Regions from separate parts of the Micromonospora sp. LOL_021 genome, predicted to be linked through region 2. Evidence: riboswitches for the same ligand, from Rfam matches in the RefSeq annotation. Region 2 holds a riboswitch; each other region holds the start of a gene.
The links. Region 2 has a riboswitch for cyclic di-AMP ahead of ACFHWT_RS00845 (coiled-coil domain-containing protein). Riboswitches for the same ligand answer to the same signal wherever they lie in the genome.
Positions count from the first base shown of each region.

Region 1: it holds a riboswitch for cyclic di-AMP, as region 2 does, so the genes downstream of both, ACFHWT_RS03240 (coiled-coil domain-containing protein) here and ACFHWT_RS00845 (coiled-coil domain-containing protein) in region 2, are expected to answer to the same signal.
Region 3: it holds a riboswitch for cyclic di-AMP, as region 2 does, so the genes downstream of both, ACFHWT_RS17060 (NlpC/P60 family protein) here and ACFHWT_RS00845 (coiled-coil domain-containing protein) in region 2, are expected to answer to the same signal.

Region 1 covers NZ_JBHMIN010000002.1:232,151-241,716, forward strand. The annotation lists gene ACFHWT_RS03210 (branched-chain amino acid ABC transporter substrate-binding protein) at 1-389, opposite strand, end outside; gene ACFHWT_RS03215 (hypothetical protein) at 449-931, shown strand; gene ACFHWT_RS03220 (sensor histidine kinase) at 977-2,275, opposite strand; gene ACFHWT_RS03225 (winged helix-turn-helix domain-containing protein) at 2,304-2,972, opposite strand; gene ACFHWT_RS03230 (cellulose binding domain-containing protein) at 3,021-4,085, opposite strand; gene ACFHWT_RS03235 (potassium channel family protein) at 4,814-5,491, opposite strand; cyclic di-AMP (ydaO/yuaA leader) riboswitch at 5,749-5,884, shown strand; gene ACFHWT_RS03240 (coiled-coil domain-containing protein) at 5,887-6,903, shown strand; gene ACFHWT_RS03245 (glycoside hydrolase family 65 protein) at 6,958-9,327, opposite strand; gene ACFHWT_RS03250 (HAD family hydrolase) at 9,324-9,566, opposite strand, start outside.
Region 2 covers NZ_JBHMIN010000001.1:171,264-180,829, forward strand. The annotation lists gene ACFHWT_RS00820 (cellulose binding domain-containing protein) at 1-331, shown strand, start outside; gene ACFHWT_RS00825 (hypothetical protein) at 414-809, opposite strand; gene ACFHWT_RS00830 (STAS domain-containing protein) at 1,243-1,602, shown strand; gene ACFHWT_RS00835 (serine/threonine-protein kinase) at 1,732-2,601, shown strand; gene ACFHWT_RS00840 (glycosyl hydrolase) at 2,765-5,722, opposite strand; gene ACFHWT_RS00845 (coiled-coil domain-containing protein) at 6,207-7,274, opposite strand; cyclic di-AMP (ydaO/yuaA leader) riboswitch at 7,342-7,472, opposite strand; gene ACFHWT_RS00850 (cation diffusion facilitator family transporter) at 7,641-8,549, opposite strand; gene ACFHWT_RS00855 (HelD family protein) at 8,595-9,566, opposite strand, start outside.
Region 3 covers NZ_JBHMIN010000024.1:18,320-27,885, reverse strand. The annotation lists gene ACFHWT_RS17100 (PP2C family protein-serine/threonine phosphatase) at 1-900, opposite strand, end outside; gene ACFHWT_RS17095 (septal ring lytic transglycosylase RlpA family protein) at 1,102-1,740, opposite strand; gene ACFHWT_RS17090 (phosphoribosyltransferase family protein) at 1,916-2,509, shown strand; gene ACFHWT_RS17085 (hypothetical protein) at 2,529-2,972, opposite strand; gene ACFHWT_RS17080 (glycosyltransferase family 2 protein) at 3,047-3,826, shown strand; tRNA gene ACFHWT_RS17075 (tRNA-Gly) at 4,165-4,235, opposite strand; gene ACFHWT_RS17070 (pyridoxamine 5'-phosphate oxidase family protein) at 4,382-4,897, opposite strand; gene dcd (dCTP deaminase) at 5,027-5,605, shown strand; gene ACFHWT_RS17060 (NlpC/P60 family protein) at 5,766-6,704, opposite strand; cyclic di-AMP (ydaO/yuaA leader) riboswitch at 6,803-6,945, opposite strand; gene ACFHWT_RS17055 (NlpC/P60 family protein) at 7,203-8,162, opposite strand; gene ACFHWT_RS17050 (GOLPH3/VPS74 family protein) at 8,479-9,210, shown strand; gene ACFHWT_RS17045 (VanZ family protein) at 9,207-9,566, opposite strand, start outside.

The sequences.
Region 1 (9,566 bases), on a different contig from region 2:
GTGATCGTGGCGACGCCACCCTGGTCGAGGATCGGCAGTGCCGCTTCGGCCTCGCCGGAGAAACCCGGACCGACCACCCCGATGATGCGGACGTCGTTGACGATCTGCTGGGCCAGCGCGGGGGCCTGCTTCGGGTCGCCCTGCGAATCGAACTCGACCAGCTCCACCGGGCAGTCCGGATGCTCCGCCCGGTACTGGTCGAAGGCCAGTCGGGCACCGTCGCGGACGTTGCCGCCGAGGTCGGCCGAGTCGCCGGAGAGCGGGCCGAGGACCGCGATGCGGCTGCCGCAGGCGCTGGCCGGTGCCGGCTGCTCGCCGCCGGCCGCGACGCATCCGGTCAGCACCGTCAGCAGGCCGAGCACCGCCGTCGGCCGCAGCGACGTACGCACGTCCACCTCCTGTACCCGGTATGACCCGCATATCCTGCTGGTAGGAGCGTGAGGTTTTGATGAGACGATTTGTACGGGGCGCGGTGCTGATCCTCACCGGGTTGGTCCTCATCGGGTGCAGCGACCCCGGGGCGGGGACCCCGGCGGGTGTCTCCGCCGCGCCGTCGTCCACCGCGACCGGCACCGCGTTGTACGCGGTCGACTCCCGGACGCTGGACGAGATCGTCATCGACGCGCAGGGGTTCGTGCTGTACCGGTCCGACCGGGACACCGCGGCACCGACCTGGTCCGCCTGCGAGGGACAGTGCCGCCAATCCTGGCTTCCGGCACCCTGCGAGGGCGAGGTACGGGTGGAGGGGATCGACCGGCAGCTGGTCGGCTGCTTCGACCGGTCCGACGGGAGCCGGCAGCTGAGCCTGGCCGGCTGGCCGCTGTACGGCTACGCCGGTGACCGGATGCCCGGCGACGCGAACGGTCACGGCCAGTCGGGCATCTGGTTCGCGATCCGCCCCGACGGCGACAACGCGGTCTACGTGCCCTGATCGGGTGGTCCCGGCACGCTGACCTGTCCGCTCGGGCATGCCGTCCTACCCGCCCTGACCGCCGGGCAGCCGCAACCGGGCCTCGGCACCGCCGCCTTCGGCGTTGACCAGCCGCAGCTGCCCACCGTGCAGTTGCGCCACCCAGCTGGCGATGGCCAGCCCGAGCCCGGTGCCGTCCTCGGCGCCGCTGCGGAACCGCTGCTCAGGCGCGGCGGCGACGGCTTCGCTGAGCCCGGTGCCGCGGTCACGTACCCGTACCGTCGGCGGTCCGGCGGTGACCTCGAGCCGGATCTCGGCCGGCTGGTCGGCGGCCCGACCGTGCTGGACCGCGTTCTGGATCAGGTTGCGCAGCGCGATCCGGACCAGCGCCGGGTCGCCGTACGCCACCACCGCCTCGGTGACCGGCACCGCCCGGTGCGGCGCGACGACGGTGTCGGTCAGCACCTCCTCAGCCAGTTGGTCCAGGCGGAACGGCTCTCGGCGCAGGTCACGCAGGCCGGCGACGAGCTGGGCCCGGGTGAGCAGGACAGAGACCGAGTCGGCGAGGCGGTCGGCGGAACGCACCACCTGGCGCAGCGCCGCCGGGCGGCGCTGCGGCTCGGCCAGCGCGGTCTCGGAGACGGCACGGATCACGGTCAACGGGGTGCGCAGCTCGTGCGCGGCGTCGGCGACGAACCGTTCCTGCTGGTTGAGCGCGTCGGCGATGGGCTCGGTGCCACGGCGGGCGAGCAGGTAACCGCCGGCGCAGGCCAGCGCGGTGAAGCTGACGCCGCCGGCGACCAGGGCCAGGGCCAGCCGCCGGTTGGCGGTCTCGGCCGGCCCGGTGTCGCCGAGCACCACCACGGCGCCGGCCACCGCCCCGGTGACGGCGTGCTCGAACGGTACGGCGAGCAGCGGGGTGGGGGTACCGGCGGTGTCGCCGACTCCGTCGGCGAGCTCGGTGCCGGAGGTCCAGACCGTCCGGGCCGGTGTCAGCAGGTTGTCCGGCGGGACGACCGGCAGCCGGGCCGGGTACGCGAAGACCAGGCTGAGGTCGGTCCGGCCGGCCTCGTACACGTAGACGGCGGTGGTGCCGTTGGCGACCGCGTTGTCGAACAGTTTGTCGAGTTGCAGCGCCCCGGACTCGTAGTAGAGCAGGGCGGCGGCGGTGCTGGCGGTACGCCGCAGCTCGGCGGCGACCACCTCGTCGCGCTGCCGTCCGTCGACCAGCAGCGCGACGGCACCCATCCCGGCCAGGCCGACCACGTTGATCGCCATCACCAGCAGCGTGATCCGGATCCGCAGGTTGCGCAGCCGGTCGGCGGTCTGCAGCGGCTTGCCGCCCCGCCGGTCACGGCGGTTCACGACGGCGCCCCGCCGACCCGACCGGCGGTCACGACGGCGCCCCGCCGACCCGGTAACCGACCCCGCGTACGGTGTGGATGAGCTGCGGTTCGCCGAGCTTGCGGCGCAGCTGGGCGACCACCGCGTCCACCACGTTCGAGCTGGGGTCGGCGAGCTCGTCCCAGCAGTGTTCGAACAGGTCGCTGCGGGTGACCACCGCCGGGCGCCGGACCAGCAGCATCTCCAGTACGGCGAACTCCTTGCGGGTGAGCGTCAGCAGGACGCCGGCGCGGCGCACCTCCCGGCGGGCGGCGTCGACCTCCAGATCCGCCACCCGCAGCAGCGGCGGGGTGGTAGCGCCGCGGCGTCGGCAGAGCGCCCGGACCCGCAGCACCAGTTCGGCGGTGACGAAGGGCTTCACCACGTAGTCGTCGACGCCGGCCTGGAAGCCGGCGATCCGGTCCCCGGCGCTGTCCAGCGCGGTGAGCACCAGGGCCGGTGTGGTGAGCCCGGCCCGTCGTCGGTGCCCGAGCTGGTGCAGTGAGTCGCCTTCCGGAAGGATCCGGTCGAGCACCAGGCAGTCGTAGTCGTTGATGCTCATGCTCAGGTCGGCCTGGCTCCAGTCGGCCGCCTGGTCGACGGCGAATCCGCCGGAGCGCAGCGCGGTGACGACGGCACTGCGTACCTCGGGGTCGTCCTCGACCACCAGCACCCGCATGCGGGCGAGGCTAGCAAGCCGCCGTCACCAGCGCGTCTTTGACGAGGGTCAACCCGAGGACGCGCACCGGTTGCCGTTGAGCAGGAAGTCCGTCGGCGGCGGGTTGCTGACCGGGTACCTGACCACGAAACCGAGCTGTACGCTGCCGCCGACCGGGATCCGGCTGTTCCACGTCGTGTTGGCGACGGTGATGTCCGGCGGCACCAGGTCGATCGGTTCGGCGCCCCACAGGTGGCTGATCTGCTGATCGCCGGGGAAGGTCCAGCGCAGGGTCCAGCCGTCGATCACGACCGGTCCGGCGTTGTGGATGGTCAACTGGGCCTGGAAGGCTCCGGGCCAGTGGTTCACCACCTGGTAGCTGACCTTGCAGTCGGGTGCCGCCGGCAGGGTCCGCACGGTCAGTGGCTCGGACGGTGGTGACGTGTTGCCGGCGTCGTCGTGGGCCCGCACCACGAAGGTGTACGCGGTCTGCGGTTGTAGTGCGCCGACCCGGGCGGTCGGTCCGGTCGGTGGGTGTTGCGGGGCGGTCGCCACCGGGGTGGTGGAGCCGTCGGGGTTGATCCGCAGCACCTCGTACCAGGCGACGTAGACGTTGTCGGCGGACGGCTGCCACCGCAGGGTGACCGAGTCGGTGCCGATCGTGGTGGCGGTCAGCGCGGTGGGCGCGGTGGGTGGTTGGTCGTCGCCGGGCGGCATGGTCAGACGCAGGCTCGGGCTGGCCGGCGAACGGTTGCCGGCGGCGTCGAGCGCGTACACCCAGAACTGGTACGTCTGCGACGGCCCCAGACCGTCGATGGTGATCTCGTTGTCGGGGGTCGTGCTGATCACGATGTAGTCGGTGTGCAGTCGGGCCACCTCGTAGCCGGTCACCCCGACGTCGTCGGTGGCCGCCGTCCAGACCAGGGTGACGTCGGTGGTGCTGATCGCGGCGACGGTCGGGGTGCCGGGGGTGGTCGGCGGCACGGTGTCCGCTGCGGCGAGCGCCGCGGACGCCGGCAGCAGGGGTGGGCCGAGCAGTGCGGCGGCGACCGCGACGCCGAGCTGGCGTCGTGTGCGGTTGGGATCGCGCCGGATCCACCGGCGGCAGTGGTGCGGCGGTTGCGGCATGGACATCTCGCTTTCGGTGCGGACGCCGGGACGGACCAGCGACTGTGACATCCATGATTGTCGATCGATCAGTCGGGCACCACCGCGCGACAGCGGGCGACGAGATCGTCCGGTCGCGACCAGCGGATCAACCGACTGTGAGCTTGCCCACTACCGATCGACGGAGCTCGAACCTTCTGCGACGGCGAAACGCACCTCGGTCCGACCGTCGCCGCGGATCGGGCGCGGCAGCCAGCTGCTGCTCCAGGCCCCATGCACAACGAAGCCTGCCGATTCATCGGCAGGCTGGGCAGCGCTGTCGGACGGACCGGCGTCGCGGTCCTGACTTGTCGGCGATTCCCCGCCGTAACAATCGGGGACTAGCGTGGGGACGGGGAGGGCAACCCCCGTCCCCACCATCAGTTGCTACACACGCACGAGCGGTCTGGCGTCCAGGTCGTGCGTGACGCGCGGGAGCCGGGCCACGCGAGTGGCTCTGGTTCCACCTCCTCTCGACAGGTGGTGCGCGGGCTGGCGGCGGAGTCCGGGCTTGGCCCGCCGCCAGCCTCGGGAGCTGTGCGGTTGACACGGTGATGTCGCCATCGCCGCGCCACGCGTCGACTACCTCAGTGGGGGCACATCCATCGATGGAAGCGCTCCCATGCAGGGACTGTAGCCTGAGTCACGAGTTTGCGAAAGTCCAGCGGCTGATCAGCTCACGAAATGAAGGTGTGATGAGGCGGTCACGCCCATGTTCACCGGCCGAACTGCTGAACCGCCGTGGTCGCCCCGGCGACGATCAGCAGCGCATCCGGCGGGATCAACGTCTCAGGTCCCGCGTACCGCAGCTGCCGGTCCCGCTCCTTGATCCCGACCACCGTGATGCCGTACCGCTGGCGTAGCCGGGACTCGGCCAACGTCCGACCGGCGGCGTCCGGCGGGGCGCAGACCTTGGCGATGGCGAACCCGTCGTCGAACTCGATGAAGTCGAGCATCCGGCTGGCCAGCAGGTGGGCCACCCGGTCACCCATCGCCGCCTCCGGAAAGATCACATGGTGCGCACCGACCGAGGCGAGGATCCGGCCATGCTTGGCGGTGATCGCCTTCGCCCAGATCTCCGGCACACCCAGCTCGGTCAGCGCCACCACGGTGAGGATGCTGGCCTCGACGTCCGAGCCGATGCCGACCACCGCGCGGGGGTAACCGGCCACACCGCACTGGCGCAACGCCTGGTCATCGGTCGAATCCGCCTCGACCACCCTTGGCAGCCGCTCAGACCAGCGGTGCACCCGCTTGGGATGCTCGTCGATGCCCAGCACGGGATGGCCGAGGCGGAGCAGGGACTGGGCGACCTGACCACCGAACCGGCCGAGGCCGATCACCGCCACGCTGTCGGCGTCCGGCGGCCCGACCGGGGAATCGTCATCTCTCACCGAGGATCCGTCCGACGCTACGACTTTCCCGCTTTTCCTCATACGCACTGTAGTCAGCCGCTAACCTCGGCGCAGCGGTATCCGGCCCGTCCGACGACTTGCGGTACGCCGCCGGACGCAGACAGTGGACATCACCGAAAGTCGTTGTCTGGTAACGGATTTTTCCAGCTCAGTCAGGATTGTCGAGGTGTTGATGCCGGTGACCGATCCGGTAAGCTTGCCGGCGGTCTCCGCCAGGCGGCGCCCACCGGCGCCGGCGGTGACCGCCGCCCAATCACCCTCCGGGGTGAGCCGGGGAACCACGTTTCCACCGGGGTGAATCCGCGCCAGCGGTAGGGATCGTTCCGTCCCGAACCCGTCAGCTAACTCGGTCGGCGGCCAAGGAAAGGAACAGGATGACCGCACCCCTCCGCCGGCGGATTCCGACGGCCGCGGCTCTCGCCGCCGTCGCCGCCCTGCTCGCCGGCTTCGTCGTAGCGTCGCCGGCCGCCGCTCAGGATCCGGACGACGAAGGCGCCCCGCCACTGCTCAGTGAAGTGCTCGAATCAACCGGCCGGGGCTTCGTCGAAGCCAAAGCCGCGGTCGACGAGTCCCGCAAACGCCAGTTGAAGCTCAACCTCGAGTTGGAAAAGGTCGAGGAACGGATAGCGGCGCTGACCCCACAGATCGGCCAGGTCGCCTCCAACTCGTACCGTCTCGGTCGGATCACCCCGGTGATGGTCCTGCTCAACAGCGCCGACCCGGACGCGTTGCTGGAACGCGCCGAAGGCCTGGACATGATCGCGATGCACGACAACAAGCGGATCCGGGAACTCAACGAGGCCCGCGAACAGGCCGCCCGGGCGGTCGCCGCGATCGACGCCGAAGTGGCCCGCGAGGAACAGCAACTCGAGGCGATGGCTCGCCAGAAGAAAGAGGCCGAAAAGGCCCTGCAGCTGGTCGGCGCGGTCGCCACCAACGGGTTCGTCTCGGCCACCTCGCCGGTCGCCGCCCAGGCGCCGCGCAACTCGGACGGTTCCTGGCCGTCCCAGTCGTGCAGTCTGGACGACCCCACCACGAGCGGCTGCATCACGCCGCGCACCATGCACGCGCTGAACGAGGCGAAGAAGGCCGGCTTCACCCGCTTCGTCTCCTGCTTCCGCCCCGGCGGCCCGTTCGAGCACCCGAAGGGGCGGGCCTGCGACTTCTCCGCTCAGCAGCAGGGGTTCGGCGGCGACGCCTTCGGCGACGACCGGCTGTACGGCAACAACCTGACCGCCTTCCTGGTCCGCAACGCCGACAAGCTCGGGATCCTGTACGTCATCTGGTACCGCCAGTTCTGGTCACCGACGACCGGCTGGAGTTCGTACAGCGGTGCCGGCGGCGACCCGAACAGCGACCACACCAACCACGTACATCTGTCCCTGCTGTGACCTGACCTCACCTCGCGCGGTGCCGGGCCGGCCCGGCACCGCGCGAGAGGTCCGTCAGTCGGTACGCGCCGACCGGCGTACCGGTGACCGGCCGGTCGGCTGCTGCGGCGGCGGACCGACCGGGCCGGCCGGCGGGATCGCCCGGGTGACCGGCTTGTCCGCGGTCACCGTGATCGGTTCGCCGTGGTGGGTCAGGTCGACGGTGGCGTTCGGGTCGACGTCGCGCAGCGAGTAGGTCACCTCGTCGTGCTGGACCGCCACCCGCAGCCGCAGGCCCCGCCACATCATGGCGAACTCCAGCCGGTTGATCCGCTGCGGCAGCCGGGGGGCGAAGGTCAGCTCGCCGCCGTGGTCTCGCATCCCGCCGAAGCCGGCGACCAGCGCGAGCCACGCCCCGGCCAGGGCGGCCACGTGGATGCCGTCGCGGGTGTTGCGGTTGATGTCATGCAGGTCCATCAACGCGGCCTCGCCCATGTAGTCGTGGGCGAGCTCCAGATGGCCGGTCTCCGCGGCGATCACCGACTGGGTGCACGCCGACAACGACGAGTCCCGCACCGTACGCCGCTCGTAGTAGGCGAAGTTGCGGGCCTTTTCCTCCTCGGTGAACGCGTCGCCCCGCCAGTGCATCGCCAGCGCCAGGTCGGCCTGCTTGACCACCTGCTTGCGGTACAGATCGAAGTACGGGTAGTGCAGCAGCAGCGGATAGTGGTCCTGCGGGGTGCCGGCGAAATCCCACTCCTGATGCCGGGTGAACCCGGCCGACTGCGGGTGCACGCCCAGCTCGTCGTCGTACGGGACGTGCATCGACAGCGCCGCGTCCCGCCAGGCCGCGGTCTCCTCGTCGTCGACGCCGAGCACCCAGGCCCGGTCGGCGTAGCGCAGCGCGCAGTCGGCGGCGGTCAGCAGGTTCCGCTGTGCCATCAGGTTGGTGTAGATGTTGTCGTCGACCACGGCGGTGTACTCGTCCGGCCCGGTCACCCCGTCGATGTGGAACCGGCCGTGCCGGTCGTGGTGGCCCAGCGAACGCCACAGCCGGGCAGTCTCCACCAGCAGTTCGAGGCCGATCTCCCGCTCGAACTCGACGTCCCCGGTGGCGTGCACGTACCGCCGGACCGCGTCGGCGATGTCCGCCGCCACGTGGAACGCGGCGGTGCCGGCCGGCCAGTACGCCGAGCACTCCTGCCCCCGGATGGTCCGCCACGGGAACGCAGCCCCGTTGAGCCCGAGCATCCGGGCCCGCTCCCGCGCCTGGTCCAGGGTCGAGTGCCGCCAGCGCAGCACCGCAGCGACCGCCCCCGGCTGGGTGTAGGTCAGTACCGGCAGCACGAACATCTCGGTGTCCCAGAAGGCGTGCCCGTCGTACCCCGGGCCGGTCAGCCCTTTCGCCGCGATCGGCCGCTGCTCGGCGCGGGCACCGGCCTGCAGCACGTGGAACAGCCCGAACCGGACCGCCTGCTGAATCTCCGGGTCGCCGTCCACCCGCACGTCCGAGTGGCCCCAGAAGTCGTCGAGGTACTTGCGCTGCTCGGCGCAGAGCCCTTCCCAGCCGGAGATCCGCGCGCCGGCCAACGCCGCGCCGACCTGGTCGCGCAGCGCCGGCAACGAGCGCTGACTGGACCAGCCGTACGTCAGCAGCTTCACCATCCGCAGCCGCTGCCCCGGCTCCAGCAGGCAGGAGACGGTGGTCCGGACCCAGTCGTCGAAACCCTCGGTGCTGACCGACACCTCGCCGGGGCCGTCGATCTCGTGCCCCATCGCCGCCGCCATCCGCAGCCCGCTGGCCTTGGTCCGGTGGATGAGCAGCCCGCCGTCGGGCTGTACCAGCCGCTCCTCGGCCTGCAGCGGCGTCTCCAGCACGGCGGCGACGCGCGGGTCCTTGCTCTGTGCCGGCAGCTCCTCGTTGGCGACCAGCTCGGACTGCACGATGATGCGCAGCGGCTCGTCGACCGCCTCCACCTCGAAGCAGATCGCCGCGACCGCCCGTTGGGTGAACGACACCAGCCGGGTGCTGCGGACCCGGGCGGTACGCCCGGCCGGCGAGCGCCACTCCAGCCTGCGGTCCAGCAGACCGGCCCGCAGGTCGAGCACCCGCTCGTGGGAGAGCAGATCGCCGTAGCGTACGTCGAACGGCTCGTCGTCGATCAGCAGCCGGATCGGTTTGCCGTTGGTGACGTTGACCAGCGTCTGGCCGGACTCGGGGAAGCCGTAGCCGGCTTCGGCGTACGGCAGCGGTCGCAACTCGTAGAACGAGTTCAGGTAGGTGCCGGGCAGGCCGTGCGGTTCGCCCTCGTCCAGGTTGCCGCGGAATCCGACGTGCCCGTTCGCGAGGGCGAAGACCGACTCCGACTGGGCCAGGATGTCGAAGTCGAGCCGGGTCTCCCGCACGTGCCATGGTTCCACGGGATAGGCCCGCTCGCGGATCACCGTTCGGCTCCGACCAGCAACTCCCCCAGATCGCTCACCACGATGTCGGCACCGTTGGCGAGCAGTTCGTCACCGATGCCGACCCGGTCGACACCAATGACACAGCCGAACTCCCCCGCTCGCGCCGCCGTCACGCCGGCCAGCGCGTCCTCGAACACCGCGGCGTTGCCCGGCTCGACGCCGAGCTGCGCGGCAGCCGCCAGGAACGTGTCCGGTTCCGGCTTGCCCCGCAGGCCCTT
Region 2 (9,566 bases):
GCCCGGGCCGACCACCCCGCCGCCGGGCGGATGCACGGCGGTCTACCAGGTAACCGGCTCCTGGCAGGGCGGCTTCCAGGGTGAGGTCCGGGTGACCAACACCGGCAGCGCCGGGATCACCGGCTGGACGGTGACCTGGACTTTCCCCGACGGTCAGCGGATCACCCAGCTCTGGGGCGGGCAGCATACGCAGGCCGGTGACGATGTCACGGTCCGCAACGTCTCGTGGAACGGTGACCTCGGTCCCGGGGGCAGCACCACACTGGGTTTTCTGGCCGACTGGACAGCGGGTAACCGAGTGCCGGCGGGCGTGAGCTGCGCAGCGGACTGAGCCGGGTGGCGGGTTCTTGACCAGGGGCGGCGTCGATGTCGGTCGACGCCGCCCCGGCGGTCGTGCTGCGGTCGGTGCCGGATCACCGTCGCGGGGTACTGCCGGTCGGCTCGTCCACGTCGACGAACTCGATCCGGGCCTCGTCGGACGGCTCGCCGGGCCGGAGCACCGACCGGGTCATCGCCCCGGCCAGCCAGCCGAGGGCCACTCCGGCAGCCGCCGCACCGGCGAGCCACGCCCACGGCATTGCCCGACGACGGCCAGCGAGCGCGTCGACGGCCGCCCGCGCCCGGTGCCGCGCCTCTGCGCTGGCCGGGCCCATCCGCGCTCCGGTGTCAGTGGCGAGGTTCGAGGTGTGGCGGCGGGCCAGACGAGCGGCGTCACCGGCGGAGTCGACTGCCGAGACCAGTTGGGCCCAGGCCTGGTCGGTGACGCGTTGCGGCTTGTGGCGGCGCTCCATCAGGTTGGTCGCGAACATGCTGCTACCTCCTCCAGCGCCACGGCTGCCGGAAGCGCCCGGCAGGCTGTGGCGCGCTGCGGTTGCCTCCACGTGCCCAGCCCTGGTCGGCTGCAAACCCCCTCGTCGTCGTGCCGTTGCGGCTGTCTTCTGTCGTACCGGGCCGCTACTGTTGGGACGACAGCCGGCGCAGAGCCGGAGGCCGGTGGGCACCGGTAGGTTCGTGGTCAGCACCTCTGGCGCCCGCGCCTCAACGAATCGTGCCCCGGGTGTCCGTGCCGTAGCTCAGCGCGCAGGGGGCTATGATGCGGGATGTCTGATTGTTAGCGATTATTGTGCCCGTCGGATGCGGATCCGGCCCGGCGAAAGCTGGCGGTGACGCCCGCACCGGAATACTCTCGGTCGCGGCCCGCGTACTGACGAGACGCCCGAATGGGCGAGTGGAGGTGCTCGCGTGAGCCTGTCGGTTGTCACATCGACGCTGCCTGGCGCAGTGGTCGAGATTTCACCACAGGGTGAGATCGACGTGGATACCGCGCACGAGGTGCGCGAAGCGGTGCAGGCGGTGCTGACCAACGGCCGTCCGACCCGAATTCAGCTGAACATGCGGCTGGTGACGTTCATCGATTCGGTGGGCATCAGCGCGATGGTTGCCGGTTTCCAGGCAGCCGAGGTGAGCGGCATCAAGCTGGTGGTGACCGAGCCGAGCCGGTTCGTGCACCGTCAGTTGTGGGTCACCGGGCTGCTCGGCCTGTTCGGCGCTCCCGAGCCGTACGTCGGCGACGGCGTCGAGCGCGAGGTGCCGCTCTCCTGAACCTCGCGGCTGGTCGGTGGCGGCCGGCCGCACCTCGAACGGCTGATTAGGGCCGTGTTAACACCCGGCGGTAGATCTTGTCGGTAGCGCTGTCCTGCCGGAAGATGGTCCATCGTGACATGGTTGCTGGTGGGTACCACCATTCTCCGGCGCTATGTCCTTCTTCGTCCGATCGGTCGTGGTGGGGTGTCGGTCGTCTACCAGGCGATCGACGTCGACTCGGCCCGACCCTTCGCGATCAAGTTGTTGGCGCCAGCCGCCGCTGGCGACCGGCGGGCCAGGGACGACATCCGCCGGGAGGCGTCGATCACCCAGCGGTTACGGCATCCGAGCGTGCCCCGCGTCTACGACGTCGGTGAACTGCCGCTACCCGGGGGCGGCACGTCGTCGTACGTCGTCATGGAGCTGATCTGCGGCGAGTCGCTGGCGGACCGGCTGACCGGCGGTCCGTTGCCCTGGCCTACCGCCGTGCGCACGGCGGCCACCGCCGCAGACGTGCTGGCGGTGGCCCACCGGCGAGGCGTGGTGCACCGGGATCTCACCGCCGGCAACGTGATGTTGACCCGGTCCGGTGCCATGATCATTGATTTCGGGTTGGCCCGGTTGGCGGGTCCGCCGACGGCCGGCCAGCCGTCGGGAACGGTGGCCGGCTCCGGCCGACCGGGCGACGACGTCTACTCCCTCGGCGTCTTGCTCTACCACATGCTGACCGGGCGGTTGCCGTACCCGGGGGTCCGCCCGGGGTCGCCGGTGACCGGCGTGCGGACCGGGGCCCTGGCGCCCACTCCGGTGCTGACGGTCGCCGGATTGCCACGTCCCGTAGCCGATCTCTGCCGGGCCTGCATGAGTAAGCGTCCGGAGAACCGGCCGACCAGCGTCGAGGCGGCGTTCGCGCTCTGGAATCTGCTCGGCGACCGCGACCGCGAGCGCCTCAGCAACAGCGCCAGCGACTGCGGTATCGACAGGGCGACTGACGGCGTTTTGCCCCAGATCTGTTAGTTGTTGGTCATTCTGGGGTATTGTGCAAGATGTGGTGGATATCCGGGAAGTGAATCCGTCGCCCCGGCACGTCCGGCATCGTCGACGGTGAGGACCCTTTCCCGGCGCTGCGCGTCGGGAAAGGGTTCCTCCTCCTCCGACAGTCGATCCTGAAGCGGTCGGATCAGCCGATCCGGAACGGCACCCGCAGGGTCGACCGACCGGCGTCGGCGCTCGCCGCGTCGACCCGAACCGTGGTCGGTGCGTTACCGATCGCGTTCCACAGCTCCAGCCGCACGCACCCGTTGCTCATCGCCCGGAATTCACCCGAGGCGGACCGCAGTCCGGCGCTCTGCCGGTAGGACTCGGTGCCGGGCACCGGGTCGGTGGCGAAGTAGTGGTAGGTCTCCGTACGGCTGTAGGTGCCCGAGCCGGTGAAGTCGTACGACACCCGGGCCTGGATGCCCGCACCGACCGAGGTACCCGCGTCCACCTGAAGGTCGAACGCGGTGGCCGCCGACCGGTACGCACCGGTCAACCCGCAGGCCCGGAAGGTGACCGGGTTGTGCGGCGTACCGTCGTAGTTCGCACCGCCGGCCGACGGCACCGTGACCGTCGTCGCGTTCGCCCCGGCGGTGTTGCTCAGCACCCCGGCGGACCGCAGGTGGAACAGGTCCGAGGTGACCGGCGGGGTGGTCGGGCCCGGCGTGGGCGAGGCCGGCGGCGTGGGGGACAGGCTCGGCGACGGGTTCGGGGTGGTCGGGGCGCCGGCGGCGTTGCCGCCGCTCCAGGTATGCGCCCCGGTGGTAGCGGTCCGGCCGGCCGGCACGGTCATCCGGGTGCCGTCGGAGAAGGTGACCGTGACCGGTGACCCGGTGATGTTGCTCGCCACGTAGGTGCGGGCGCCGTTGCGGTTGAACACCGCGTACAACGGAGTGTTCGCGGTGACGCCGGTGTCGACCCGGCCCAACGCTGCCAGGTTGCGCACCCAGTGGAACGTGTGCGCCCGGCTCTCGCCCTCCTCGACCGGGTAGTTGGGGTTCGCCCGCAGGTTGGTCAGGGCGGCGTTGGCGTCGCCGAGCGCCTGGAACGACCAGAGGACGTCCTGCCAGACCGTCGGCGGGCCGCCGTTGTTGGTGACCAGCGCGTTCCAGTTGGTGGCGATGTAGTTTGGCCGGTAGCCGAGGTAGAGCGAGCCACCGGTGATCGGCAGCATGTTGATGCCCTGGATCATCTCCGGTTCGGCGCTGAACCAGGTGGCGTACGCCCCGCCGTCACCCCAGACCATGCCGACCGACCGGTGTCCGAAGGTGGCCGGGAAGTTGGTGTCGGAGGAGTCGAGCCAGTACTCCTGGATGGCCGCCGACTGGGTGGTGTAGATGTACAGTCCGGCGTCGCGGATCGCGGTGTTGCCGGTGGCCAGGCCCCACTGGATCAGGGCGTTGGCGAAGTTCATCCCCTCCGAGGACGACTCCTGGTTGTTGCCGGCGAAGAACGCTCCGTGCCCGGCGGCCCAGTCATGGCCGGCGTAGACGTCGAAGTCACGCAGGAACGGGAACATCGGGTCGTTGCGGTCCCAGCTGTTCGCGTCGCGGATCAGCAGGTTGACCATGCCGCCGTACTGGTTGGCCGATGCCCAGGTGGGGTCGAACTTGGCCAGCGTCGCGGCTGCGGCGATGTAGTAGCCGTAGTGGAAGTGGTGGTCGTTGAGATCGGTGTCGGAGCCGTACGAGGCGGGGTAGCCAACCAGGGTGCCCCACGCCTGGTCGTAGAAGAACACCCGTTCGGCCTTGCCCGGGCTGGCGGTGAACCAGTCGGTCAGCCGGTTGCGGATCGCGGCGAGCAGGTGGTCGCGTTGAGCGGTCCGGCCGAGCTGGTCGGCGATCTCGGCCAGCCGGGCGGCCCGGCCGAGCGCCTTGCCGGTCCAGTAGGTGTCGTTGTCGAAGCCGGCGAGCGGATCGCCGGACGCGGCCTGGTCCAGGTGGGCGGTGAGTGTGGCGAGGTCGGCACCGGCGCTGGTGGCCACCGCGGGCACCTCCGGCAGTACGCCGTGGAAGCGCATCGCGGTCCGGAACGACGTCGCGCCGACCAGGTTGCGCATCGGGCCGCGGGCCGACACGTAGGTCTCGGCGATCGGGCTGCCGCCATCGAGGTGCTTCCACTGGTGCGGGTAGAGGGAGACGACCGTGCCGGTGGCGGAGCCCTCCCGGGCCGTGGTGGTGAAGCTGTAGGTGGCGTCGACCGTGCTGCTGGCCTGGTCGTAGCTCCAGCTGACCCGGGTGCCGGTGACGTGGGCGTGGGCGTACTGGCTGTAGCTGTCCATCAGGGCGGTACGTCGCGCGGCGCTGATGCCGGCTCCGGTGGGCAGCAGCGCCACCGAGAAGTAGCCGCGGCCGGCGAGGGTGGAGCTGATCGTGGTCCCGTTGACGGTCCAGGTCGCGCCGCTGGGAGCGTAGGCGACGTAGTCGTGGCCGCGCATCGAGAATCCGACGCGGGTGCCGCTGTGGTGCCAGACCGTCGGGGTGCCGGGGAACGACAGCTGTGCGTTACCGCCGGTGACCTGGGCGTACACGAACGGCAGGCCGTGGCCGACGGTGGCGCGCAGCGTGCGGGCACCGTCGGACCAGTACGGGCTGACGGTCCAGTCGGTCCAGCCGTCGACCTTGACGTCCGGGGCGTTGAGTCCGGCGACGCCGAGGGTGAACTCCCGGGTGTACGGGTAGTGGTACTCGCCGACGCCGGTCGACGTGCCGGAGATCGCCGCCTCGGTGGTGTAGGAGACCCCGAGACCGCCGGAGGTCGGCTGGAACGACATCGGGTGGGCGTGCAGCGGGTCGGAGTACGCGCAGTTGTAGCGCTTGAACAGTAGCGACGACCACCAGTCGTTGGTGGGTACGGCACCGGTCGGCGCGTTGCCGGTCACGTACTGCCGGGGGTTGGCGGAGATGTTGCCGCAGGCGGTCGGGGCGGCGGCACCGGCCGGGCGGGTGGTGGTGTAGCTGCCGGCGCCGACGGTGGCGGCGTCGGCGGTGCGCAGTACGCCGAAGATCAGTCCGGCGGCGGCCAGCGCCGTCACGGTGGTGGCTGCCAGGATCCGGCGCGGCGTACGACCTGTTCGCGCGCCACGGATCGACAGGTTCATGGTGCCTCCGGGTTGGGTAGGGCGCGGTCCACGATCGCGAAAAATTTCACGCCCATTAATGAGTTATTGCCAGGAGGTCATCAGACATGCGGGCTTCTGTCAATATCCCGACATGAACTTTCGTGAATCCGGCACGGCGTCGGGGTGGTCGGTTGACAGCTGCGCTGCCGCTGCTATATATCTAGCTGTGAGAGCGCTCTCTCGCTCTCGCGAGCCGCAATGTGGCCTGCGTGAGCCGGGTGTGACTGCGTGGTGGTAGAGCGCTCTCGCGTGGTTGCCGGTGGCCGTCGGTCGATATGCCGATCGGTCTTTCCGTGCTGCCCGAGGCTCCCTCGCGCCGTTTATCGGCGCCGACAGGAATCGTGTTCCGGGAATGCGCTGCGGCGACTCGGGGGATTACCGACGAGCCGGAGGGGCCGTCGGTTCGTAGTCGTGCGGGGGCGGACGGCCACGTCGGTGGCCGTCCGCCCCCGCACGTGCGACGTCAGTACACCGACAGGTGCACGTGGTTCGTGTGGTCGCTGGACGGGTCGCCACCTGCGCCGCTGTACGTCTTCCAGCCGCTGCTGGGCAGCCAGATCCGCTTGTACCAGATCACGTAGAGCACGCCGAGTCGGTCGGCGTTGTTGATGTAGTAGTTCGCGAGGTTGTCGCCGTAGCTCTTGTCGCCACCGGTCGCGACTCCACCGAAGCCGTTGGGCTGGGCGGCGAAGTCACACGCCCGGCCCTTGGGGTGCTCGCCGGAACTGCCGTTGCGGAAGCAGGACACGTAACGGGTGAAGCCGGCAGCCTTCGCCTGGTTCAGGGCATGCAGCGTACGAGGCGTGATGCAGCCGGAGGTGGTGGGGTCGTCGACGCTGCACGACTCGGCCGGCCAGGAGCCGTTGGCGTTGCGCGGGGCCGGGGTCGCCGACGCGCTGGCTGAGCCGGAGCCGGACGAACCGGAGGATCCTGAGCCGGAGGATCCGCTGGCGGCGGCCCGCTCGGCCTCCTCCGCCGCCTGCTGCCTCGCCCGCTCCTCAGCCTCCTCCTCGGCGGCGACCGCGACGGCCAGGGCCCGCTCCGCCTGGTTTCGGCGCTGGTCCATGATGGTGACCTGCTTCTGCTGCTCCCGGATCTCATGCTCGATCGCAGCCTTGGACCTGGTCACCTGGTCACGGGTGCGGTACAGCTCGCGGAGCTGCTTCTCCTCGTTGGCGGTCACCGCGCTCAGCGCCGCCGCCCGGTCGATGAACCCCTCCGGTGAGGTGCTGTTGAGCAGAGCGGAGACCGGGCCGAGCCGGCCGTTGCGGTACGCGCGGTCGACGATGTGCCCGACGCTCCTGTTTCGTTGCTCCAGCTCAGCACCGACCGTGGTGAGCTGCTCGGACAGCTTCTTCTGCCGGCCCTTCGAATGGTTGAGCGCCGCCTTGGCGTCGATCCAGCCTTTCGAGGCCGCATCGAGCTGCTTGCGCAGGCTGTCGGTGCCGCCCTCGTCTTCGACCCGGTCGGGTCGGTTCGTGGGCAGGGCGGCTCCGGCCGGCGAGCCGATCGGGGTGCCGGTGACGGCCATCAGGGCGGCGGTCAACGCAGCCAATAACGCGAATCGGGTTTTCCTGTGGACTGTGCGTGACACTGTGCGTTCCTTCCGTCAGCCGCCGACCGGGTTAGCTGACGGGTTCGGGACGGAAGATCCCTACCGCGTAACGCGGATGCACCCCAGGTACGTGGTTCCCCGGCTCGCCGTACGGCGATTAGGCGACGGCCGCCGCGGGCGCCGGAGGGGCGCCGCCCGAGCGGAGACCGGGGCCGACACTACCGGTTCCCCGGGTTGCCGTCCCGGTATCGATAGCCGTGTTATGTCCAGAAAAATCAGAAATATATGTATATCGTAGCTGTCAACGTCGCGGTAAGGTCACGAAACTTAAGCATCTGCTAATCACCAGTCGGTCGGTCCACAGGAGTCGGCGGGGGCCAGTGGCTCGATCTGCAGCGTCGCGTGCTCGATACCGAACTCGTCGTGCAGGGCCGTCCGGGCGTCCCGCAGCACCGTGCCGACGTCGACCGACGAGGTCACGGCCAGGTGCGCCGAGGCCACCTCCATGCCCGGGGTGAGCGTCCAGACGTGCAGGTCGTGCACGTCGCAGACGCCCGGCACAGTGGCCAGTCGGCTGCGGACCCGGTCGACCTCCACGTGCTCCGGCGCCGCCTGCACCAGGATGCGCAGCGCGGCCCGGGCAAGTCGCCAGGTACGCGGCAGGATGAACACCCCGACACCGACGGCGACCAGTGGGTCGGCGTACCACCAGCCGGTGGTGGCGATCACCGTGGCGGCCACCAGCACCCCCACTGAGCCGAGCAGGTCGCCGAGCACCTCCAGGTAGGCGCCGCGTACGTTGAGGCTCTCCCGGGCCCCCTGGCGCAGCAGGGCGAAGGCGACGATGTTGGCGAGCAGCCCGGCGACCGCCACCACCAGCATCGGGCCGACCGTGACCGGCTCCGGATCGGCGAACCGGCGGGCCGCTTCCACCAGGACGTAGAGCGCGACCCCGGCGAGTAGTACGGCGTTCGCCAGCGCGGCGAGTACCTCGAGGCGGTAGAGGCCGAAGGTGCGCTGCGGCTCCCCGGTCGGTCGTCGGGTCGCGGCGATCGCCGCGAGCGCCATGCCGATGCCGAGTACGTCGGTGAACATGTGCCCGGCGTCGGACAGCAGCGCCAGGGAGCTGGTCGCCAGCGCGGTGACCGCCTCGACGACCATGAAGACCGCCAGCAGGGCGAAGGCCGCCCAGAGACGCCCGTAGTGTCGCTGGCCGGTGCTCCCGGCACCGTGATCGTGTCCGGCTCCCACGCCTGCCACCCTCCGTCGCCCGGCGTTTCGTCAGCAGACTAATGCTCACATGGCAATATGTGCAATCGAATCCGGGTCGAGGTCGATGGTGACCAGCCGCTGTGTCGCCCGGGAGAGCGCGACGTAGAGCGTGCGCACCCCGGCCTCGGACTCGGCACGGATATCCTCGCCGGCCACCAGCACCACCGCGTCGTACTCCATGCCCTTCGCCTGCAGGCTCGACACCACCTGCAGCCGCGAGGTCGCCAGCTCGGCGAGCCAGCCGGCGACCTCGTCCCGCCGGGCCACCGCGGCGATGACGCCGACCGTCCCCTCCACGGCTGCCAGCATCTCGGCGGTCGCGTTACGGACGGCAGCCGGCAGCACCGTCGCAGATACCCGGTCCCGGCGCGGTGCCACCCCGGTCGATCGGACCGCCGTCGGCAACGGGGCATCCGGAGCGACCTCGCGGATCACCCCGGCGGCCAGTTCGAAGATCTCCGCCGGGTTGCGGTAGTTCGTGGTCAGCCCGAACTCCCGCCGCGGCCGCCGGCCCAACGCCCGGTCCCGGGCCTGGGCGAGCTCGGCCGGATCCCCGGTCCACGCGGTCTGCGCCGGATCCCCGACCACCGTCCAGGAGGCGAGCCGGCCCCGGCGCCCGATCATCCGCCACTGCATCGGCGACACGTCCTGCGCCTCGTCGACCACCACGTGGGCGTACTCCCGGTAGTCGGCCGGCCGATCCCGGGCGGCGGCCCGGGCCGCCCGGTCCCGGTCGGCGAAGGTCGTCACCTCACGGACCCCGCCGGTCACCTGGAACGGATCCCGGTGCCGACGGCGGGGCTGCGGCGGCCGGCCGAGCAGTTCGTCCAACTCGTCCAGCAGCGCCACGTCCGCGATCGTCGGCCCGTGGCCCGCCAGGTCACCGAACGCGTCGGCCAGCGCCGTGATCTCGGCCGGGCCGAGCACGCCCCGCGCGTACCGACGCAGCCGGTCCGGCCGGGCCAGCCAGCCCAGCACGTGTCGCGGCAGCAACCG
Region 3 (9,566 bases), on a different contig from region 2:
CAGTCCGTCGGTGAACAGCAGCAATCGGTCACCCGGCTCGAGACGTTCGACCCGGGGACGTACCACCGGCATGAAACCGAGTGGCGGCGCCGGAGCCGGCGGTTCCAGCGGGATCACTTCGCCTCGGCGCAGCAGCAGCGGAGCCGGATGCCCACAGTTGACGATGGTCAGCGTTCCACCGCGCTCCTCGACCAGGGCGGCGGTGACGAAATCCTCGTCGCCCACGCTGCGCGCCACCGCCCGGTCCAGGTCCGCCACGATGGCCCGCAGGTCGGCCCGCTCATAGGCGACGTGCCGGTACGAACCCAGGACGATGCTGGCCAACCGGACCGCGTCCAGGCCTTTGCCCCGTACGTCTCCGATGATCATGCGTACGCCGTACGGCGTGTCGAGCGCCTCGTACAGGTCACCGCCGATGTCCGCGGCGGCGGTGGCGGAGATGTAGCGTCCCGCCACGGCGAGCGTGCCGACCTGTGGTCCGAGCGGACGCAGCACCGCCTGCTGGGCCACCGACGCCAGCCGCGAAAGCTCGGCGATCTGCTGTGCCTGCCGTTCCCGGATGACCGCGACCGCCGCCGCCAGTCCGGTGGCCAGCGCGATGCCGACCACGTTCACCGCGGTCGCCAGCGAGAGCATCTGACCGGTCAGCGCGAAGATGCCGCCGACCAGGGTGGCCAGCACCCCGGTGGAGAGCACCACCCGCCACGTCGCGAAGGCCGCCGCGAGGAACGGGGCGGCGGCGACCAGACCGACGTAGTTGACCCCGGACCCGTCCGCGATCTCCACCACGGAGACGAGCGCGAGCAGCACGAGGGCCGCGCCGAGGCCGACGCGGGAACCAGCGCTGAGTGGGCGGCGGCCGCCCATCGGAAAGATGTGCATGGGTACGCGAAACAGCATGACTCATCGGTGGCGGTGGCCCAACGGAGTTGGCCTGTCGTCTGATCCGGATATGGCCACCCGGAGTATTGGACAACCTTGGCACCCTGGCTATCCCCCGGGCGGGCGGCGAGCGGTTGCTCAACCTGTGGGCAAACCTGAAAATGGCACATCACGCCGCTGACCAGCAGCTCGACACTGAGTGGCAACTCAGGATTGCGGTCAGTCGCCGAGAATCTCGTAGCGAACCTGCAGGTGACCCAGGTCAAGAGCCGCAATCTTCGCGAAAGCGGCAGGGGCCAGGTCGAGGCACCGCCCGTCGATGAACGGTCCCCGATCGTTGATCCGGACCACCACGCTGGCACCGGTCTGCGGGTTGGTCACCCGCACCTGAGTGCCGAACGGCAGAGTACGGTGCGCGGCGGTCATCCCTGACGGGTCGAACGGCTCGCCGTTCGCGGTGACCTGTCCGCTGGCGTAGTACGACGCACCGCAGGTGCCGCTCTCCACCACCTGGCCACCGGACTGGGCCTCGTTCTGGGTCTGGGACGGCCCGCCGGTCGGGGACCGTTCTGGCGTCGGGGACGGTTTCGGCGTCGAGGCGGCTCGGTCGGCCCCACGTGCCGCCCGGGTCGACGCGGTCGAGCGGTCCGGCACAGGGGAGCCGGACGCCGTGGTCGTGGACGGCGTGTTCGTAGGCGGTGTGGCCGTGGACGCCGCACGCGATGTTGTCGACGTACCGGCGGTCAGTTCGAACGCCATGGCCGTTCCGCCCGCCAGCACACCGGCCAGCAGGACCACCGCCAACCACGGTGCCAGCCGCAGACGGTACGGACGCGGGTTGCGATGGCGCGCGGCCATGACGTCTCCTGACGAGCTGACAACATAATTTAGCCGCCGCAACGTAGCCGGAGCAGGCCGTGTCGTGTCAAGTGTGCCCGGCAGATTCACCGGCGCGGAGTCCCGGCATACTCGGCCGGTGACCGACGCCGCAGCCGCTCACCCGCACCGGTCCCGCGCGGCCGCAGCCGGCAATGTGCCACGCCCGGCCGCATCCGGCGACGCGCCGGACCCGGTTGAACTTCGGCGGCTGCTGATCGACACCTTCGTCTGGCACGACCCCGGCCCGGCCAGCAGCCATCTGGTGAGCGACCTGTCCGGGTGGTGGCGACACCCCCGGATTCTCGCCGGGATCGGCCCGGCCCTCGCCGATCTGGCCAGCGCCAATCTGGCCGACGCGGACCGACCGAGCACGGTGATGACCCCGCAGGTCACCGGGCTGCTTGTCGGCCCGCTGGTGGCGACAGCGCTCGGCGTTGGCGTCGTACCCGCGTACAAGGAGGATCTGCAGCGGGCAATCGCGGACGCGACCACCTGGACCACGACGGCGCCCGACTACCGGGGCCGCACACTGCGGCTCGGTGTCCGTGACCGGCACCTCGGCCCAGGCGACCGGGTCCTGCTGGTCGACGACTGGGTCACCAGCGGCGCGCAGCTGCGGGCCATGGCGCAGCTCGCCGCAGCTCGCGGGGCGGTCGTCGTCGGCAGCGCGGTGATCGTCGCCGACTGTCCGCCCCCCGTCGTCGACGAACTCCGGATCCGCAGCCTGATCCACAGCGAGGACCTGTGAACCACCAGGGTCGGATCGGCTACGGGGTCGCCTCGTGTCCCGGTCGGCCGACGGTACGCCGGGCCTGCTTCATCTCCGCCTCGTGGATGTGCCGGCGGCCGCCCACCAGCGCCTCCCGGGCCGCCCGCTCGACCGCCTGGAAGGTCGCGTAGTAGCCGTCGTCGAACTCCTCGACGATCTGGAACGTCCAGCGGCCCGGCAGGACGTTGCGACCGATCAGCTCCGTCTCGACCCGGTCAGCCATGTGCCGGTGACCGGCCCCGCGCAGCAGCTGGACGACCCGGTCCAGGGTCGCATCCGCGCCGCCGATCAGCTGGTGCATCGAGTAGAGGTGGCCACGGGCCCGGTGCACCGTCTCCAGTGCCTTGCTCAACTCGCCGAGCGCCGCGACCGTGGCGTCGTCCACCCCGGCGGGGCGGGAGTGAGCGGCGTCCGTCGAGCGCGGGTCCGACGATTCCGGCATGGGACATTCGTACCAGAGATCGGCGCACCGCAACGTAGGGTCAAGGATCAACAACCCATAGTAGAGTCGGAGCGATGCGCCGGCCCCCGCAGACCATCTCGGTGGTCACTCCTGTCCATCCCGCGAGCATCCCGTACCTCGCTGACGCGTACGCCTCGCTGCGGGCGCAGCGGATACCGCCTGGCTGGCAGTGGCGCTGGCTGGTGCAGGAGGACGGGCAGACCGGTGAGGTCGCAACCGCGCTGCCCCAGGACCGACGGATCAGCGTCGGCCACAACCGCCCTGGTGGCCCCGGCGTCACCCGCACCATGGCGCTGTCCCGCGTCGACGGGCCGCTGGTCAAGGTGCTCGACGCCGACGACCGGCTGACCTCCGACGCGCTGGCCCGCGACATCGCGGTCCTCACCGCCGACCCGACGGTCGACTGGACGACGGCGGCGGCGCTCGATCTGCTGAGCGACCACAGCACGGTACGGATGGCCACCGATCCACCGGGCGGCCGGTTGCCCGCCGGCACGGTCCACCGGTGCCGGCAGGAGGACGCCTACCGACTGCCGGTGCACCCGGCGACGCTGTGCATCCGTACGGACCTGCTGCTGGCCCTGGGCGGCTGGCTGGCGCTGCCCGCCTCCGAGGACACCGGGCTGCTCCTCGCCGCGAGCACGGTCAGCGACGGTCACTTCATCGATGAGCCGGGGTTGCTCTACCGGAAGTGGCCCGGGCAGGTGACCAACCAGCAGGCCCACTGGTCCCCGACGGAACGGGCCGACCGGATCCAGGTGATCGAAAGCCGGGTCGCCGCGCTGGCGCGGCTGGGCATCGGTCCGACGTCGTCCACACCACAAGGTCGGTGATGACGCGCGGCGGTCGTCGCACGCAGCGTGACCCCCCGGGCCAGCGGTTACCTGTTCAGCTTGATGCCAGAGGTGCATCAGGATGCACCTGCGGCATCACGTCCACCGAGGCAGCATGGGTTCCGAGGCGGGCAACGCAGGCAGTTGGATTGATGACCAAAGCTACGAAATGATCAAAAAGGTGGCAGAGCTGACCAATCGCAGCCCCAGCGAGTTGATCCGCGAAGTGCTGCAGGCCTCGTACCCACGGAAGTAGGAACCTAGCGGCGACCCCGCGTACGTACAGTGCAAGCCCTGGTTGGGAGTGTGGTCACGACCAAGGCTTTCGTGTGTTGGAGAGCGGGTGACGGGAATCGAACCCGCACTGTCAGCTTGGGAAGCTGATGTTCTGCCATTGAACTACACCCGCGAGCGGCCCCACTTTACCCGGTCCGCCCGGTCACTGCGCAACAGGCCCGGCCGCCAACCGAGCACCAGCATGGGTACGGCTCGACACCCGTCGACCGAGCGTCAACGGGTAGGGCGTCGACGCGTCGGCCGGTGCCGCACGGCGGATCAGCAGGCGACCGGGGTCGGCACCGGGTGGGAGACGCTGCCGCTGGTCGGGTCGAGCCAGACCTGGACGGCTGGTTGCCGTGGCGCCGCCGCCGCGTAGTGGCCGGTGCTGCCACCGCGTTGCGCCACCATCGCCACGTCGACGGTGAACTCGAACAGCCGCCAGTCGACGTGCGGCACGGCCCCGAGATCGCTGGCCAGCCGACCCACCTTGGTCGGATCGGTGACCGGATGCGCCCGACCTGCCAGGTACGCCTCGTCGTCGCTCTCCTCCGGCGGGAACGAGTGCAGCGCGTACCGACCGTCCCGCTCCAGGTCACGCCGCTTCGGCGAATCGATGATGAAGCAGAACAGCCCACTGTCGGTGATCACCGGGGAGACCGGGTGCACCCGGGGACCGCCGTCGGCTCGGACGGTGGCGAGGTAGCCGAGGCCGGGGCCGTACTGCTGCATGAGGAGTCGGATCGCCGTGGCCAGGCGGGGCTCGTCGGCTGCGAACTCGGACCAGGTTGCCATGCGATCATTCTATCGAACATGTGTACGAAGAGATAGTGGGATCGCCCGGCCACGCCGATCCGGGTACGTTCCGGCCAGGACACCCGCCGCACGGTCGCACCGCCGGCCGCACGTCGCTATCGTGTGACGATGCTCCTCTCCGACCGGGACATCGTCGCGGAGACCAAGACCGGCGGCCTCTCCCTCGAGCCGTTCGAACCCTCGCTCGTCCAGCCGTCGAGCATCGATGTCCGGCTCGACCGATACTTCCGGGTCTTCAACAACCACCTTTACACCCACATCGACCCGGCCACCCGGCAGGACGATCTGACGTCCCAGGTCGAGGTGCCCAGCGGCGACCCGTTCGTGCTGCACCCCGGTGAATTCGTCCTCGCCTCCACGCTCGAGGTCGTCTCGCTCGGCGACGGCCTGGCCGCCCGGCTGGAGGGCAAGTCGAGCCTGGGTCGGCTGGGCCTGCTGACCCACTCCACCGCCGGCTTCATCGACCCCGGCTTCTCCGGCCACGTGACGTTGGAGTTGTCCAACGTGGCGAACCTGCCGATCAAGCTCTGGCCCGGGATGAGGATCGGCCAGTTGTGCATCTTCCGGCTCTCGTCGACGTCCGAGCATCCGTACGGGTCGGCGGTCTACGGATCCCGGTACCAGGGGCAGCGTGGCCCCACTCCGAGCCGGTCCTGGCAGCGGTGGCGCACCTGGCCGACCAGCTGAACCGGCAGGGCTGCCGGAGAGCCGGCGTACCGGCGACGGGGAGGCGAAAGGCGCCCTCCCAAGCCGGGGGGAGACATGGGAGGGCGCCTTTCCGGTGGCCGGTGCTGCCGCTTGACGGGGGGATCAGCGGCACGCGCCAGGCCATGGGGAGGAGTCAGGTCTAACCAGGCCTGCCGTAACTGTGCACACTCGAACCGATCTTGCGCATCTGCACCGGTTCGCCCGCCTGGGAGGCGTGCACGATCCAGCCGTCACCCACGTACATGCCAACGTGGGAGAGCCCGCTGTAGTAGAAGATGAGGTCGCCGGGGCGCAACTCGTCCCGGCTGACGTTGGCGGTCACCTGACGCTGCCGAGCGGCGTTGTGCGGCAGCGAGACGCCGGCCTGCGCCCAGGCGGCCAAGGTGAGACCCGAACAGTCGTAGCTGCCCGGTCCCGCTGAACCCCACACGTACGGCTTGCCGATCTGCGCACAGGCGAAGGTGACCGCCTTGCCGGCCGCACCGCCGGGGTAGGTCGCCGGGCAGGGCGCGGGACGCAGCGAGCCGAGGGTGTTGGTCGAGCCGTACGCCTCCAGTCGCAGGTCCTGCAACCGGTCGACCTCGGCGTCGATCTCCTTGGCCTTCGCCGCCAGCTCAGCCTCGGTGCTGGTCAGCTCGACGATCAGATCGTCGAGTGGGGCTTTCTTCGCGGCGTACTCGTTCTTGAGGTCGACGACGGCCTGGACGTCGCGGGCCTGCCGCCGGGCGAACTGGTCCAGCAGCTCGAGCTGGTCGGCGAGGTGGGTCGGCTTGCCGTTGGTCAGGATCGCGTTGAAGACCGACGGACTACCGCCCTTGTACGACCGGGCGGCGAACTCGCTTACCCGGTCCATCGCCAGGTCGATCTGGATCTGCAGCGGCTTGATCTTCTTTTGCAGTTCGTCCGCCTGCTTCTTCTTGGCGGCAAGGTCCTGCCGTACGGCGTTGTGCCGTTCGATCGTCGGTTCGAGCTCGGCCCAGACCTCGTCGATCTGCGACTCGATCTCGGCGACGGTCGGCTGCGCCTGCGCCGGAGCTCCGACCAGCAGCAGACCGACGCCGGTCGTGGCGGCGATCAACGCGTTGAGTATTCGTCGAGGGTCGTGCGGCGTTTTTCGCCGATGGTCGCGGCTGGACCACCGGAGGTACCGCCGAGGGGCGCTCGTAGCCACCGGACTCCTTCTCCCCAGACCGCCTACCGGGTTAGCTGACGGGTTCGGGCGGAAAGGAGACGCCCTACCGCAGTGGCCTGCGGATTCACCCCGGGAGTGCCGTGGGTCCCCGGCTCGCCGTCAGGCGGCGATTAGGCGGTGTCAGGCCGAGGTCAACCCGGTTGGTTGACGTCCTCCCGACTCGACGATCCCCAAGGGTAGAGAGCGGTGTTCTCGCTACGCAAGCGAGAACACGGACTATCTCTTTGCGTACACATCCGATTGCGTATCGTGCATAGGCTGTCGTCGTTCAAGCGTTCGAATCTTGCTGGGCGGACCGGCCCGTTCATACCGGTCCGCCCATACGTTCGGCCCACCGACGCGCGTCACTCAGATCGCCTCGGCGAGCGTGCTGACCTGCCGCGATCAGCCGACCCGCTTGAATCCGGCGAGCGGCATGTTGTCGATGTTCTCCATCTGCACGGGTTGACCCGCGCGTGGAGCGTGCACCATCAGGCCATTACCGATGTAGATCCCCACGTGATGCAGATCACTAAAGAAGAATACGAGATCCCCTGGTTTGGCGTTGGCGCGGCTGACCGAACTGCCCTGATTCCACTGAGTTCCGGTGTAATGCGTGAGGCTGACACCGGCACTTGCCCAGGCGTACTGGGTCAGGCCGGAACAGTCGAAGGCGTTCGGCCCGGTGGCACCCCAGACGTACGGCTTACCGAGCTGTGCGCACGCGGTGCGGACCGCGGTTCCGGCGGCTCCGCCGACCGACACCGCCGGGCACGGGCCGGAGGCACCGGATCCGCCGGTGTAGCCGGTTGACTGGTACGCGGCGTTTCGCGCCCGTTCCAGCCGCTTGATTTCGGCGTCGATGGCCTTGCGCTGCTCGGCGAGCGTCTTGTCCTGTGCCTGCTGCTTCGCGATCAGCTCGTCCAGCGCCTGCCGCTCGGCGAGATAGCGGTCCCGGGTGTCCAGAACGGCGGTGATCTTTTCCTGCCGACGCTTGGAGATCCGGTCCAGCACCACGAGCTGATCCGCCAGGCTGGTCGGTGATCCGGTCCGGAGCAGGGCGTTCAGTTCGCTCGACGGCCCGGTCCGGTAATAGCGGTTGGCCACCTCGCCGATCTCGTCCGCCGCCAGGTTGGCCTGCAGCGACAGGGGGCGGATCTTCTCGTCGAGCGCGGCCGCCTTCTTCTCGTTGGCCTTGAGCTCGCTGTGCACCTTGTTGTACTGCTCAATGACCGGTTCCAGTTTCAGCCACTGGGCGTCCAACTCGGCTTCGATCTCAGCCAGCGTCGGCTCGGCGTGGGCCGGCCCAGCCGGGGAGACCAACGCGGTTACGGCGAGCAACAGCGCAATCGCACTGCGCCGCATAAAGCGCATGGGTCGACGCTCTCCGCATCGATATCGGGACCCACTGTGACGATGGATGTGCGAATTTGCGAGCGCACGTGCCATTGGCAGCGACTCCTTCAATGGTTCGATCGCTGGGGCCTCACGGGCGGGGGTACGGAGGCCGACATCCGCAGCGGTCGGTGCATCACCTTATTGGAAAGCGCGGTGTTCGTTCAAGACCGCCTGCTGTCCCTGCTTCATCCGAAGCAACCGCTCGTCGCCGCCCGCAGCCGCTGCTTCTCCCGCAGCCACCGCTTCTCCTGCAGTCACCGCTCTGGGCGGTTAGCGTGACGGTATGACGTCGCTCAGCATCGCGGAAGAGCTGGTCCTGCTCAGCTATGACGATTCCGGAACCGCGACCGTCGCATCCCCCGAGCTCGACTACGCGGTCGCCGGGGCAGTGTTGTGCGACCTCGCCGTAGGCGGGCAGCTTTCGATCGATGCGGACGGCCGGGTGCAGGCCAGCGGCAACCCGGCCGAAGACAGCCAGGCCAGCGACAACCCGGCTCACGGTGTCCCGGCCGAGGACGACCCGGGTCGAGGGCAGGGTCGGAAGCTGCTCGACCGGGCACGGACCAGGATCCAGGCCGAGCCCGGCCGCGCGACCCGCGACTGGGTGGTCGATCTGTCCCACGGTGTAGTCGACGAGGTGCTCGACGGGCTGGTCGCCTCGGGAGTGCTCCGCCGGGAACGGGACCGGGTGCTCTGGGTGCTGCCCCGGACCAGGTTCGCTCCGCCGGACGGCGTCGAACCGCCCGCCGAGACGGCGACCCGGCGACGGCTGGCCGCCGCCGAGCGCGGTGCCGGACCGGTCGAACCGCGTACCGCCGCATTGGCCTGCCTGCTGAACGCACTCGACGTACCTGACACCGGTGCCGCACAGCCCTTGGACGCGCAGCGCCACCTGTCCGCTGTGCTCGGGCCGGCGACCTGGCCGATCGCCGCGACCACCGACGTCGTCGACGGGTACCGGGCAACGGTCGCCCGCGGCGTCGTCACCGCCACCGATGTCGCGACTGGTAGCTAGCTGACCCTGGTACGCGCCGGTGCGAACCGCCGCCACAGCAACCGGACGATGCCGCCGCCGACCGCCCCGATCAGCACCCCGGTCGCATTGTTGACCCAGTCGTAGCCGACACACTCGCGGCCGACGCCGAGCACCGCCTGGGCGACTTCGACGCCGGCCGGGGCCAGCAGGAGCAGCCCAGTGGCCAGCGCTGGCCGGCGGACCGCCAGGACGGCACAGAACGCCAGCGGCACGAACATCACCACGTTGCCGACCCGTTCACCGAGCGAATCGACGGTGACCAGCCCGGACCACAGCACCGCCGGATCGGTGAGTGACCGGAGGCACGCGGTCAGGACCTCCCCGTTCGGGCCGGA